One region of the Blautia stercoris genome, then DNA from elsewhere that is predicted to be linked to it. Evidence: riboswitches for the same ligand, from Rfam matches in the RefSeq annotation. Region 1 holds a riboswitch; the other holds the start of a gene.
What was found. Region 1 has a riboswitch for FMN ahead of ACYQ2D_RS08550 (ECF transporter S component). Riboswitches for the same ligand answer to the same signal wherever they lie in the genome.

Region 1 (7,804 bases):
TAACCAGAACCATGAAGAAACAGCAAGCTATTTTCCTCCAAAGCAGATTACAGGATACGAATATGAAGTCCGAGCTTGTAAAAAAGCATTGGAAGAGGGCAAAATTGAGTGTCCGGAAATGCCTCATGCTGAAACGGTAAGAATCATGGAAATTATGGATGGTTTGAGAAAAAGCTGGGGATACGAAATTCCGGAAGTGTACTAGACTCAAATAAGTATGTTATAAAGTGATAAAACAAATGTCCATACAGACAGCAAAACAAAATCCCCGATGTTGACGCATCGGGGATTTTTACGTTCTAATTATAAAATTATAAAAGAAACAACCAGATGTGCTTTTAATTTAAAATTTTTAAAAATACCTAATAAAACATATTTACATAGTATGAAATAGGTGTTATAATGTGAACCATAGTAGAAAACAAATATAAAGTTGATAAGATAAGTATGAAATAGAGATGAAACAAGCGAGAGGGTGAAAACAATGAAAGAGATATTATGCTTTGGAGATTCCAATACCTATGGATTAATTCCGAAAACAAATGGAAGATATGACAGAGAAGTAAGATGGACGGGTCTGCTTCAGGATGCATTAAAAAACGATGGATTTCACGTATTAGAAGAAGGATTGTGTGGAAGAACCACAGTATTTGAAGATGAATTCCGCCAGAACAGAAAAGGCAGTGACATGCTTCCGGTATTATTAGAATCCCATAATCCAATTGATATTGTGGTACTGATGCTTGGGACAAACGATTGTAAATCTTATTATCATGCATCTGCTGAAGTAATCGGAATGGGAATTGAGAAATTAATCGAGCAGATTTGGAATTATTCACAGTCCGTGAAAATCCTGCTGGTATCTCCGATTTTACTTGGTCAGGAAGTGTGGAAAACCGAGTTTGACCCTGAATTTGATACCGATTCCATTGAGACTTCAAAACGGTTAAAAGCAGTGTATGAGAGAATTGCCAAAAAACAGAAGATAGAATTTCTTGCGGCTTCAGATTATGCAAAGCCAAGTAAAGAAGACCAGGAGCATATGTCTGTAGAAGGTCATCGAAGATTGGCAGAAGCAGTGATTGAAAAAATAAAAAATTCCGCACTCAGCGCATAAATCCGGTAAGATGGATGTAAAAGTAAATGAAATAAAAAAAGGACGCTAAGATAATTTCTTAGCGCCCTTGCTTATGGTGACATTATAGTAACGGATTTAGAAAATGTCAAGAAAGATTTAAAGATTTAAAAAGTTTGATTCTGTCAGTCGCCTTTTAAGACTACACGAATTCTCTTATAGATTAGAAATACAATCAAAGAAGTCAGTGTGTATTTAAATAAGTTAAATGGGAAAATAATCAAGGCTGCAAATGTCAGAAGATTATGAACAGAACCATGAACGGCACTTCCCATTTGAATAAATGCATCAACCGGCATTCCGAATGCTTTTCCGTAAGCCGGAAGCAGAATAAATGCATTGATAAAGCAGGCTACAACAGAGGTTAAAAGTGTTCCGGCAATCATTCCGAGAACAGCATGTTTTCTATTTTTCATAGAACGATAAATGAAACCGGCCGGAACAACGAAAGCACATCCAAAGATAAAGTTGGCAACATCACCGACACCGGCTGTCATTGTACCCTTTGTTACCAGATGAACTAAGATTTTCACAAGTTCCACCCAGACACCTGCAAGCGGTCCCATTGCAAAAGAACCAACTAATACCGGAACTTCAGAAAAATCCAGCTGATAAAAACTTGGTGCTAAAAAAGGAATCGGAAATTCCAGATTCATCAAAATTCCTGCGATTGCACCAAGCATCGCAATCTGTGTAATTGTTCTTGTACGACTTCTTGTCGATACATTTCTTCTTAATACCTGTTCACTCATTTTTCGTTTCTCCTTTAAAACTTATGATTTTATTAAGAGAATTCTTTGAAAATTTCTTAGTCTATAGCATATATAACAAGTTTCCATAAACTAAAAAGCCCTTGGAATTTCTTCCAGGGGCTTGAGCACGTATTTAAAAATTTGCGCGTTCTTCTCTCATCCAGACTATACTGTCGGTTTCGGAATTTCACCGAATCAGCCGCTTGCGCGGGTCGCGGACTATACCGCCGGTAGGGAATCTCACCCTGCCCCGAAGAATTCTCTTTTTCTTTGTCCTCATTATACTATATATGTATTCTGGTTTCAATAGTGAATCTGTTTTTCACAGTTCGCTTGAATTTACCTTTGTTTCCGAGTATAATGAAAATAATTATAGGATGTTTTCTATTTCTATAAGTGAGAATTGAGGAGGAACTTATTATGATTAAGTGGAACAATTTAAACACTCTTTCTTCATTTGAGAATCTTTCAAAAGTAGAACGTGTAAAACTCGCAGAGGTAATGTCAGGAGAAAACGGTGCAGACCGTGTGAAAAAATACACAATTCCTATGGCAGCCGGTCTTTCTTACAATTATGCAGCAAAACAGGTAGATGATGATGTATTAGAAGCATTAACCAAGTTAGCGGAAGAAGCACAGCTTGCAGAAAAATTTGAAGCCCTCTACAATGGAGAAGTCATCAACACAGGAGAAAAACGTCTGGTTCTTCATCACATGACACGTGGTCAGTTAGGTGAAGCAGTAGAAGCAGATGGTGTGGATAAACGTACTTTCTATACAGAACAGCAGAAGAAAATTGCAGATTTTGCAAATAAAGTACATGCCGGTGAAATCACAAATGCAGCAGGCGAGAAATTTACAACAGTAGTTCAGATTGGTATCGGTGGAAGTGACCTTGGTCCTCGTGCAATGTATCTGGCACTGGAAAACTGGGCTAAGAAAAACAATACATTTAAGATGGAAGCAAAATTCATCAGTAATGTAGACCCGGATGATGCAGCAGCAGTTTTGAATTCTATTGATGTTGCACATTCTATTTTTGTACTGGTTTCCAAATCCGGAACAACTCTGGAAACACTGACAAATGAATCTTTTGTAAAAGATGCTCTGAAAAATGCAGGCTTAGACGCATCCAAACACATGATTGCAGTTACAAGTGAAACTTCTCCGCTTGCTAAGAGTGATGATTATCTTGCAGCATTTTTCATGGATGACTACATTGGCGGTCGTTTCTCCTCTACATCAGCAGTAGGTGGTGCAGTTTTATCTCTGGCATTTGGCCCGGAAGTATTTGCACAGTTCTTACAGGGTGCAGCAGAAGAAGATAAACTTGCAATGAATAAAAGCGTCTTAGAGAACCCGGAAATGCTTGATGCATTAATTGGTGTCTACGAACGTAACGTATTAGGATATCCGAGTACAGCCGTTCTGCCATACTCTCAGGCACTGAGCCGTTTCCCTGCACATCTTCAGCAGTTAGATATGGAATCCAACGGTAAATCTGTAAACCGTTTTGGTGAAGCAGTAGATTATCCAACCGGTCCGGTTATCTTTGGTGAACCAGGAACAAACGGACAGCATTCTTTCTACCAGTTACTGCATCAGGGAACAGATATTGTACCGCTTCAGTTTGTTGGTTTTAAAAACAGTCAGATTGGTACAGATGTTGTCATTCAGGACAGCACAAGCCAGCAGAAGCTCTGCGCAAACGTAGCAGCACAGATTGTAGCTTTTGCATGCGGAAAAGCAGATGAAAATAAAAACAAAAACTTTGAAGGTGGACGTCCATCCAGCATTATTATCGGAGAAGAACTGACACCGGAAGCACTTGGTGCACTCCTTGCTCACTTTGAAAACAAGATTATGTTCCAGGGATTCGTATGGAATGTAAACAGCTTTGACCAGGAAGGCGTACAGCTTGGTAAAGTTCTTGCAAAACGTGTCCTTGCACATGAAACAGATGGCGCATTGAAGGTATTCAGTGATTTATTAAACATCTAATTCTTTAATTTTAAATTTTTAAGAGAAAGTCTGTCTGTATAGAAAAATCTTGCGGACAGGCTTTTTTTAGGATGAATGTAAACTTATAAAAACAAAACGGTTGACATTTAATTCTTTTATGGATATACTAAATTTTATACGCAAAAACATCGAAAAATGAGAGGAAAGTATATTATGTCAGAATTATCCATCACATTACGTTTAGAAAACTGGGACGAGAGCAGACCGCTGACTCGTGAGGAAGCTGTTGAAATTTTAAATCTTCCGGAAGAGGAAATGCCAAAACTTCTGGATTGTGCTTACGCACTTCGTACGAAATATAAAGGGAAAAAAGTCAGTGTACAGCTATTAACAAATGTGCGCAGTGGAAACTGTTCCCAGAACTGTGCGTATTGTGCACAGTCTCGTGATTCCGAAGCTCCGATTGAAAAGTATCGCAGAGTTTCCGATGAAAAATTATACGGAGATAATGATTTGGTGGATGAAAAACATCTGGCAAGACATTGTATTGGCTTAAGTGGAATCGGTTTCTCCGATGAAGAAATTGAAGACTTGGCAGATCGTATCCGTGAAATGAAGAAAAAGGAAACACAGATTTGCTGTTCCATCGGATTTTTAACAGAGAAACAGGCAAAAATGTTAAAAGAAGCCGGACTGGATCGCATTAATCATAATTTAAACAGCAGTCGTTCTTTCTATCCGGAAATATGCACCACTCATACTTATGAACAGCGTGTAAACAATATTAAAATGCTTCAGGGCTTAGGTTTTGAAATCTGTAGTGGCGGAATTATTGGAATGGGCGAAAGCAAAGAAGATGTAGTAGATATGCTGATGGATTTAAGAGAAATCAATCCGGAATCCGTACCGATTAATTTTTTACTTCCAATTCCGGGAACAAGACTGGCAGACAGAGATATTTCAGAATTAACACCAGAGTATTGCCTGAAGGTGCTTTGTCTTGCAAGACTGATGATTTCAAAATCAGATATTCGATGTGCAGCGGGACGTGAAGTTTATTTCAAAGGAATTGAGCCGACTTTATTTAAAGTAGTAGATTCTATCTTTGCTTCCGGATATCTGACCGCAGGCGGACAGGGAATCGATGCGACAATGAAAATGATAGAAGAAGCCGGATTTACCGGAGAAATTGAATCGACAGATGAAGAGTAATAGAGAATCATAAAGCCCAACAAAGAAATAAGGGAAAAGACAAAGAAGCTGAAAAAATCGTTTCTTTGTCTTTTTTTGTGCTATAATCAAAAAAATAAAAAATAAAAAAACTTACAGGAAGGACGAAAATCATTATGAAAGAAAAACAAACCGGCAGTTGTGAAAGCTGTACCTATTATATTTACGATGATGAATATGAAAGTTATCTTTGTGATGTCAGCATGGACGAAGATGAGTATATGAGACTGGTTTCCGATACGCATTATCAGTGTCCGTATTACCGAAATGGAAATGAATATGCAGTAGTAAGAAAACAGATGTAAAGAACAGTAGTAACAATATAGAAGCAGAAAAAAGCGAATAGTAATCACGTTAGAAAAAGAGGAGAGAGCGATGACAAAAGATTTGACGACAGGAAAAATTATGCCGATACTGGTAAAATTTACGGTGCCGCTTGTCCTTGGAAATTTATTTCAGCTGACCTACAATGCAGTTGACAGTATTATTGTGGGACATTTTGTCGGAAAAGAAGCACTTGCGGCTGTCGGAATCTGCAATCCTGTCAGTACACTGATGATTTTATTTTTAAATGGACTTTGTATGGGTGCAAGTATTTTGATGGGGATTCAATATGGGGCAAGGGATTATAAAACTTTGCACCGCCAGATTAGTACAACGATGCTTTCAGGTGTTGTATTTTCTGTATTTTTAACACTTATTTGTGTCATTTTTGCGGTGCCGATTTTGCGGTTACTACAGGTAGACCCATCGATTCTGGAAATGACAAAAGAATATTTGAGAATTATTTTCTGGGGACTGGTATTTACTTTTTTATACAATTTTTTTTCAAGCACCCTTCGAGCACTGGGAGACAGCAGTTCTCCGTTGTATTTTCTGATTATCAGTGCAGTTTTAAATGTATTTGGCGATTTGTTTTTTGTCGTGGTATTAAAGGCTGGATGCAATGGCTGTGCGGTCTCGACGGTATTAAGTGAAGCATTGTGCTGTTTATTCTGTGTGATTTATATTCAGAAAAAAGTGCCGATTCTGCGATTGGGAAAGAAATGGCTGGTGTTTGATGCAAGTCTTTTAAAGCGAACGATTGCTTATGGATGGGCATCGGCAATGCAGCAGGCGACGGTACAGCTTGGAAAGATTGGGATTCAGGCGATTGTTAATACGATGGGAGTTTCCGTTGCGGCGGCATTTGCAGTGGTAAACAGAATTGATGATTTTGCATATACACCGGAACAAAATATCGCACATGCGATGACGGCACTGATGGCACAGAACAAAGGGGCAGGAAAGAAAGACCGTATGCGGGAAGGATTCCGTTGTGGATTTATATTGGAAGTGATTTATGGAATCTTGGTTTTGATTATCTGCTATGTGTTTGCAAGACCGCTTATGATGCTGTTTGTAAAAGATGAAGAGGTAATCGGTCACGGTGTGATTTATTTACAGTTGATTTCACTTATGTATATACTTCCGGGAATTACGAATGCACTTCAGGGATTTTTCCGTGGAATTGGAGATTTGAAAGTTACCTTAATCAGCAGTTTTACAAATATGGGAGTGCGTGTACTTGCAGCCGCTCCGATGGTTTTTTTATGGGGATTTGGAATTGAAGCACTTCCGTATTCTTATCTGGCAGGATGGATTGGAATGTTACTTGTGGAAGCACCGCTGTTAATTAAGATTTACAGGAAGAAATAAGGCACAAGCTGAATAGAATAATAAAAAAGAAAAATAAGAAATCAGAAATCTATGAAATTAGAACTTTTGCACATTTCAAAACAATATGGCAAAAAAACAGCAGTGGAGGATATGTCTCTTGTTTTGACAAACGGCGTGTGGAGAATTTCCGGAAATTCTAAATGTGGAAAAACAACTCTGCTTCGTCTGATTACAGGAAGCGTGAAGCCGACAGAGGGAAAACTCTTTTATAACGAAAGAAATATTTTTGAAGATTATTCACAATACAAAGCAGTGCTTGGTTATCTGCCGCAGCATTTTAAACCGGACCATTTATTTACGGTAAAGGAATATCTGAATTATATTTCAGCTTATAAGGGCTTATCGAAGAAACAGACAAAAAGAAGAACTGCAGAGGCACTTGGAGCACTTCGTTTGTGGGAAGTGCGGGACAAAAAAATAGCGAGACTTTCAAGAGGAATGAGACAGAGAGTCGGAATGGCACAGGCAGTTTTAAATAAGCCGAAGGTTTTAGTTTTAGACGAACCTTCGGCTTATTTAGATGAAAGAGAAGAAAATCTGTTTTATGAGCTGGCAGGAGAATTTTTTCAAAACCGCATTGTGATTATTACAGAGAGAAGCAGTTTGGATGAGACGAGAAGCAGATGCGAGGAAGTAGCGGACTGGAATCTGACGATGAAAAACGGGAAAGTGGGGAGTATTTAGAATGAACTCAATAAGTGCGAAATTAAAATCGGAAATAAAACGAACATTGTATACAAAATGGATTTGGTTTGCAGGATTTTTGGCATGTCTACTTGGAAAGATAACCCAGATGGCAGGACAGGACAGCATTACATGGAGGTGTATTTTTATTGCTTCGGCAATTTTAATCAGTGAAGTTTTTTGGCTGTTTGAGCTGAAAAGCCCGAAAGATGAGGCAGTACTCTGCACGAAATACGGAAACCGGTGGATGCATCAAAAAAGAGCAGTGATTCTGTGGGTGCTCGTGTTATTGATTTTATTAATTTTCGGTTTATAATTTTGT
Region 2 (5,000 bases), on a different contig from region 1:
AATTTTTAACCTGGAAACAGAAAACACACTTTATCAGATGAAGGTGGATCGCTTCGGAGTACTCAATCATCTCTGGTATGGAGAAAAAACAGATTGTTGTATGGATTATCTTCTGGATTATCCGGACGCAGGATTTTCCGGAAATATCTATGAAGCAGAAAATGAAAGAACCTATTCTTTAAATACTCTGCCACAGGAATACAGCACCAGCGGAGTTGGAGATTTTCGAATCTCTGCAATTTCTGTTACTCATGAAGATGGAAGTAATGCTTTAGACTTAAGAGTCAGGGAATATCAGATTAAAAAAGGAAAATATGAGATTCCAGGGCTTCCGGCAGTGTATGCAAAAGAAGACGAAGCAGAAACATTAGAAATTACTTTGAAAGATACTGCAACGGAAGCAGAGGTGATTTTGAAGTATGGTGTGTTTGAAAAAGAAGACGTGATTACAAGAAGTGTGGTGGTAAAAAATTCAGGGAAAACACCGATTGTAATTAATAAAGTGCATAGTATGTGTCTGGATATTCCGTATGGAGACTGGGAATGGATGCATTTTTATGGCAGACATACTATGGAAAGACAAGCAGAACGAGTTCCTGTTTTGCACGGAATTTCAGAGAGCAGCAGCAGCAGGGGAACTTCCAGTCATCATCAAAATCCGGCTGTTCTGCTTTGTGAAAAAGATTGTACAGAGACAAATGGTCACTGCATCGGAGCTGCATTGATGTATAGCGGAGGATTTCAGGCACAGGTAGAAAAAGACCAGTTAGAACAGGTTCGTTTGGTTATGGGAATCCACCCAGACACATTTGAATGGACCTTAGAAGCCGGAGAAGCGTTCTACACACCGGAAGTGATTTTATCTTGTTCTACAACAGGATTTGCAAAATTGTCTCAGAATTTCCATCACATCATCCGAAATCATGTCTGCCGTGGAACATACCAGTTAAGCAGTCGTCCGGTTTTGATTAATAACTGGGAGGCAACTTACTTTGACTTTAACGAAGAAAAGATTTTAAATATTGCAAGACAGGCTTCTAAGCTTGGAATTGATATGATGGTACTTGATGATGGTTGGTTTGGAAAGAGAGATGATGATTGTTCCGGACTTGGAGACTGGTTTGTCAATGAAAAGAAATTAAATGGCGGATTAAAAGCCCTGGTTGAGAAAATCAATGCAATGGGTATGAAATTCGGACTTTGGTTTGAACCGGAAATGGTATCCGAGGACAGTGATTTGTACCGTAATCATCCAGACTGGGCGATTCAGATTCCGGGAAGAAAGCCGATGAGAAGCCGTTATCAGTTAGTATTAGACATGTCAAATCCAGAAGTGGTGGATTATCTTTATGGTGTAATGAGTGCGATTTTAAGAGAAAATCATATTGAATATGTGAAATGGGATATGAACCGCAGTATCAGTGACTGGTATACAGCTACACTTTCCAGAGGACGCCAGATGGAAATGCCACACAGATATGTGCTGGGACTGTATGAATTGCTTGAAAAACTGACATCAGAATTTCCGGATGTATTGTTCGAAGGATGCAGTGGCGGAGGCGGAAGATTTGATGCCGGAATGATGTACTACTGCCCACAGATTTGGTGCAGTGATGATACCGACGCACACGAAAGAACCTTTATCCAGTATGGTACAAGTTTCTTCTATCCAACTTCAACAGTAGGTTCTCATGTTTCCGCAGTGCCAAACCATCAGACAGGACGAATTACCTCAATTGAAACCAGAGGTGTGGTTGCAATGGCAGGAAGCTTTGGATATGAATTAGACTTAAATCAGCTTTCAGAAGAAGAAAAAGCAGTTGTTGCAAAACAGGTTACCCATTATAAAGAATATCAAAGTTTGATTTATAACGGTGATTATTATCGTCTGGCAAATCCATTTGAGGATGGGATGTCAGCATGGTCCTGGATATCAGAAGATAAGAAAACCATATTGGTTCAGGGTGTATTGTTCCGTGCGAAACCAAATGTATTAAGAAAGACTCTGCGTCTGATGGGCTTAGAAGCTAAGAAAAATTATAAGATTGCCGGAACAGAAGAGGTGTACACAGGTGTTGCTTTGATGAGTGGAGGAGTTTTACTTCAAAGAGCGGTTGGAGATGATGTCTCTTTTGAAATTGTGCTGGAAGAAATTTAAAATTTGCACTTTACAAATTTAAATTGTTGTACTATAATTTTAATCAAGTAAATAAGAAAAATCTTCAGGGCAGGGTGAAATTCCTTACCGGCAGTGATAGTCTGCGAGCCTGGAAAATAAATTTGAAAGGCATGATTCGGTGAAATTCCGATACCGACAGTAAAGTCTGGATGGAAGAAGAGAAATGAATGACTGATTAAAAAATCAAAATCATGAATATCAGGCTCTGAAATGGATTTCCGTTTCAGAGCCTTTTTGTTTCATATATAGTTAGAAATATGAGAAATCCCTGTAGATAAACTTTTTATTTGCAGGGATTTTTTTCGATTAGGAGAAAGAAAATGCAGAAAAAAGAATATATGCTAAGAGCCATTGAACTGGCAAAGCAAGGAGTTGGATGGACAAGTCCCAACCCGCTGGTGGGCGCGGTTATTGTGAAAGATGGACGTATCATTGGGGAAGGATATCATGAAAAATACGGAGAACTGCATGCAGAGCGCAATGCAATTAAACATTTAAAAGAATCAGCAGAAGGTGCAACGATATATGTAACGCTTGAACCATGCTGTCATTATGGAAAACAACCGCCTTGTACCGAAGCGATTGTAGAAGCTGGAATCAAGAAAGTAGTAATTGGTTCAAGAGACCCGAATCCTTTGGTTGCGGGAAAAGGAACCCGGTTTTTAAGAGCGCAGGGAATTGAGGTAGAAGAGGATTTTATGAGAGAAGAATGTGATGCATTAAATTCGGTATTCTTTCATTTTATTCAGACGAAAAGACCTTATATTGTGATGAAATATGCAATGACGATGGACGGAAAAATCGCAACAAAAACCGGAAAATCAAAATGGATTACTTCCGAACAATCGAGAAAAATCGTACATGAAATGAGGCATCAATACACTGCAATTATGGCAGGAATCGGAACCGTTTTAAAAGATGACCCGATGTTAAATACAAGAATCGAAGGAAAGAAAAGTCCGATACGAATTATCTGTGACAGCAGACTTCAGATCCCTTTAGAAAGTAAGATTTGTCAAAGCGCAAAAGAGTATCCGGCAATCATAGCCTGTGCCTATGCCGAACAGGAGAAAAAAACAGCTTTGGAAACACTTGGAGTACAGGTGCTGGAAGTTCCAAAAGAAGGAAAAGTCGATTTGAAAAAATTAATAGAGATGCTGGGAGAACAAAAGATTGACAGTATTTTGCTTGAGGGTGGCGGTACATTAAATGAAAGCATGCTGAGAGAAAATCTGGTTAATGAAGTTCATGTATTTCTTGCACCAAAGATTTTTGGTGGAAAAGGTGCACCTTCCCCTGTAGAAGGATGTGGAATCTGTGAGGTAAAAGACGCAAAAGAATTTTATCTGCAGGACATCAGAAAAATTGGAGAAGACGTACAGCTTACTTACCGGAAGGAGGTACCGAAGTGTTTACAGGAATTGTAGAAGAAACAGGTATCATACAAAAATTAAGCATTTCCGGCTCATCCGGAAGTATAAAAATACAGGCAAAAAAAGTGTTGGAAGGCACAAAAATCGGAGACAGCATTGCCGTCAATGGAATCTGTCTGACTGTGACTACTCTTGGAAATGGTTTTTTTACAGCTGATGTTATGGCAGAAACCGTAAGGCGAAGCAGTTTAAAAGAAGCAAAAACAGGTGCAAGAGTAAATCTGGAGAGGGCGATGTCAGCAAATGGAAGGTTTGGAGGACATATTGTGTCGGGGCATGTAGATGGCTGTGGTGTGATTACAGAGATATTGCCGGAAGAAAATGCAGTCTGGTTTACAATAAAAGCAGATGCACCGATTCTAAAATTTATCGTGGAAAAAGGCTCGGTGTGTCTTGATGGAGTCAGTCTTACAGTAGCAGAAGTAAATGATGTAACATTTAAAGTTTCAGTAATTCCACATACCAGGCAGGAAACGACATTAGCTGATAAAAAGGCAGGAAGCTGTATCAACATTGAAAACGATGTGATTGGAAAATATGTAGAACGGCTATTGAATTTTAAAGAAACAGAAGAGAAAAAAACAGAGTCATCCTCAAATTTGACAATGGAATTTTTAGAAAAATACGGAATCTGACAGGGAGGAAAACGGAAATGGAACATGAATATAACACAGTAGAAGAAGCGTTAGAAGACTTAAAACAAGGGAAAATTGTGCTTGTTACGGATGATGAAAATCGAGAAAACGAAGGTGATATGATTTGCGCAGCCGAGTTTGCAACACAGGAAAATATTAATTTTATGGCGAGTTATGCAAAGGGACTTATTTGTACTCCGATGAGTGTAGAACTTGCAGAAAAACTTGGATTTGTACCGATGGTAACAAAAAATACCGACAATCATGAGACTGCATTTACGGTTTCAATTGACTATAAAGATACGACAACAGGCATTTCCGCAGCAGAGCGTGGACTTACCATGCGGATGTGTGTGGATGAGAACGTTTCGCCAGAGGATTTCAGAAAGCCGGGGCATGTATTTCCGCTGATTGCAAAAAACGGCGGTGTGCTGGTGAGAAATGGACATACAGAAGCAACTGTAGATTTGATGCGTCTTGCAGGGTTAAAACAATGCGGTGTGTGTTGTGAAATTATGAGAGAAGATGGAACGATGATGCGCACAAGTGAACTCTGGGAGCTTGCCGAAAAGTTTGAATTAAAATTTATTACGATTCAGGCAATTCAGGATTACTGCCGAATTCACGAAAAACATGTGGTAAGAGAAGCGTGTGCGGATTTTCCGAACCGATATGGACATTTCAAGATTTACGGCTATGTAAATGATATCACAAAGGAGCATCATGTTGCATTGGTAAAAGGTGACATCGGGG

Region 2: it holds a riboswitch for FMN, as region 1 does, so the genes downstream of both, ribD (bifunctional diaminohydroxyphosphoribosylaminopyrimidine deaminase/5-amino-6-(5-phosphoribosylamino)uracil reductase RibD) here and ACYQ2D_RS08550 (ECF transporter S component) in region 1, are expected to answer to the same signal.

Annotation. Positions count from the first base shown of each region.
Region 1 covers NZ_BAAHYF010000001.1:1,764,655-1,772,458, reverse strand. The annotation lists gene ACYQ2D_RS08560 (Gfo/Idh/MocA family protein) at 1-205, shown strand, start outside; gene ACYQ2D_RS08555 (GDSL-type esterase/lipase family protein) at 485-1,117, shown strand; gene ACYQ2D_RS08550 (ECF transporter S component) at 1,261-1,887, opposite strand; FMN riboswitch at 2,032-2,149, opposite strand; gene ACYQ2D_RS08545 (glucose-6-phosphate isomerase) at 2,308-3,888, shown strand; gene bioB (biotin synthase BioB) at 4,063-5,061, shown strand; gene ACYQ2D_RS08535 (DUF6472 family protein) at 5,196-5,384, shown strand; gene ACYQ2D_RS08530 (MATE family efflux transporter) at 5,455-6,777, shown strand; gene ACYQ2D_RS08525 (ATP-binding cassette domain-containing protein) at 6,829-7,482, shown strand; gene ACYQ2D_RS08520 (hypothetical protein) at 7,484-7,798, shown strand.
Region 2 covers NZ_BAAHYF010000002.1:759,844-764,843, forward strand. The annotation lists gene ACYQ2D_RS13270 (alpha-galactosidase) at 1-2,158, shown strand, start outside; FMN riboswitch at 2,215-2,344, shown strand; gene ribD (bifunctional diaminohydroxyphosphoribosylaminopyrimidine deaminase/5-amino-6-(5-phosphoribosylamino)uracil reductase RibD) at 2,500-3,606, shown strand; gene ACYQ2D_RS13280 (riboflavin synthase) at 3,588-4,247, shown strand; gene ACYQ2D_RS13285 (bifunctional 3,4-dihydroxy-2-butanone-4-phosphate synthase/GTP cyclohydrolase II) at 4,265-5,000, shown strand, end outside.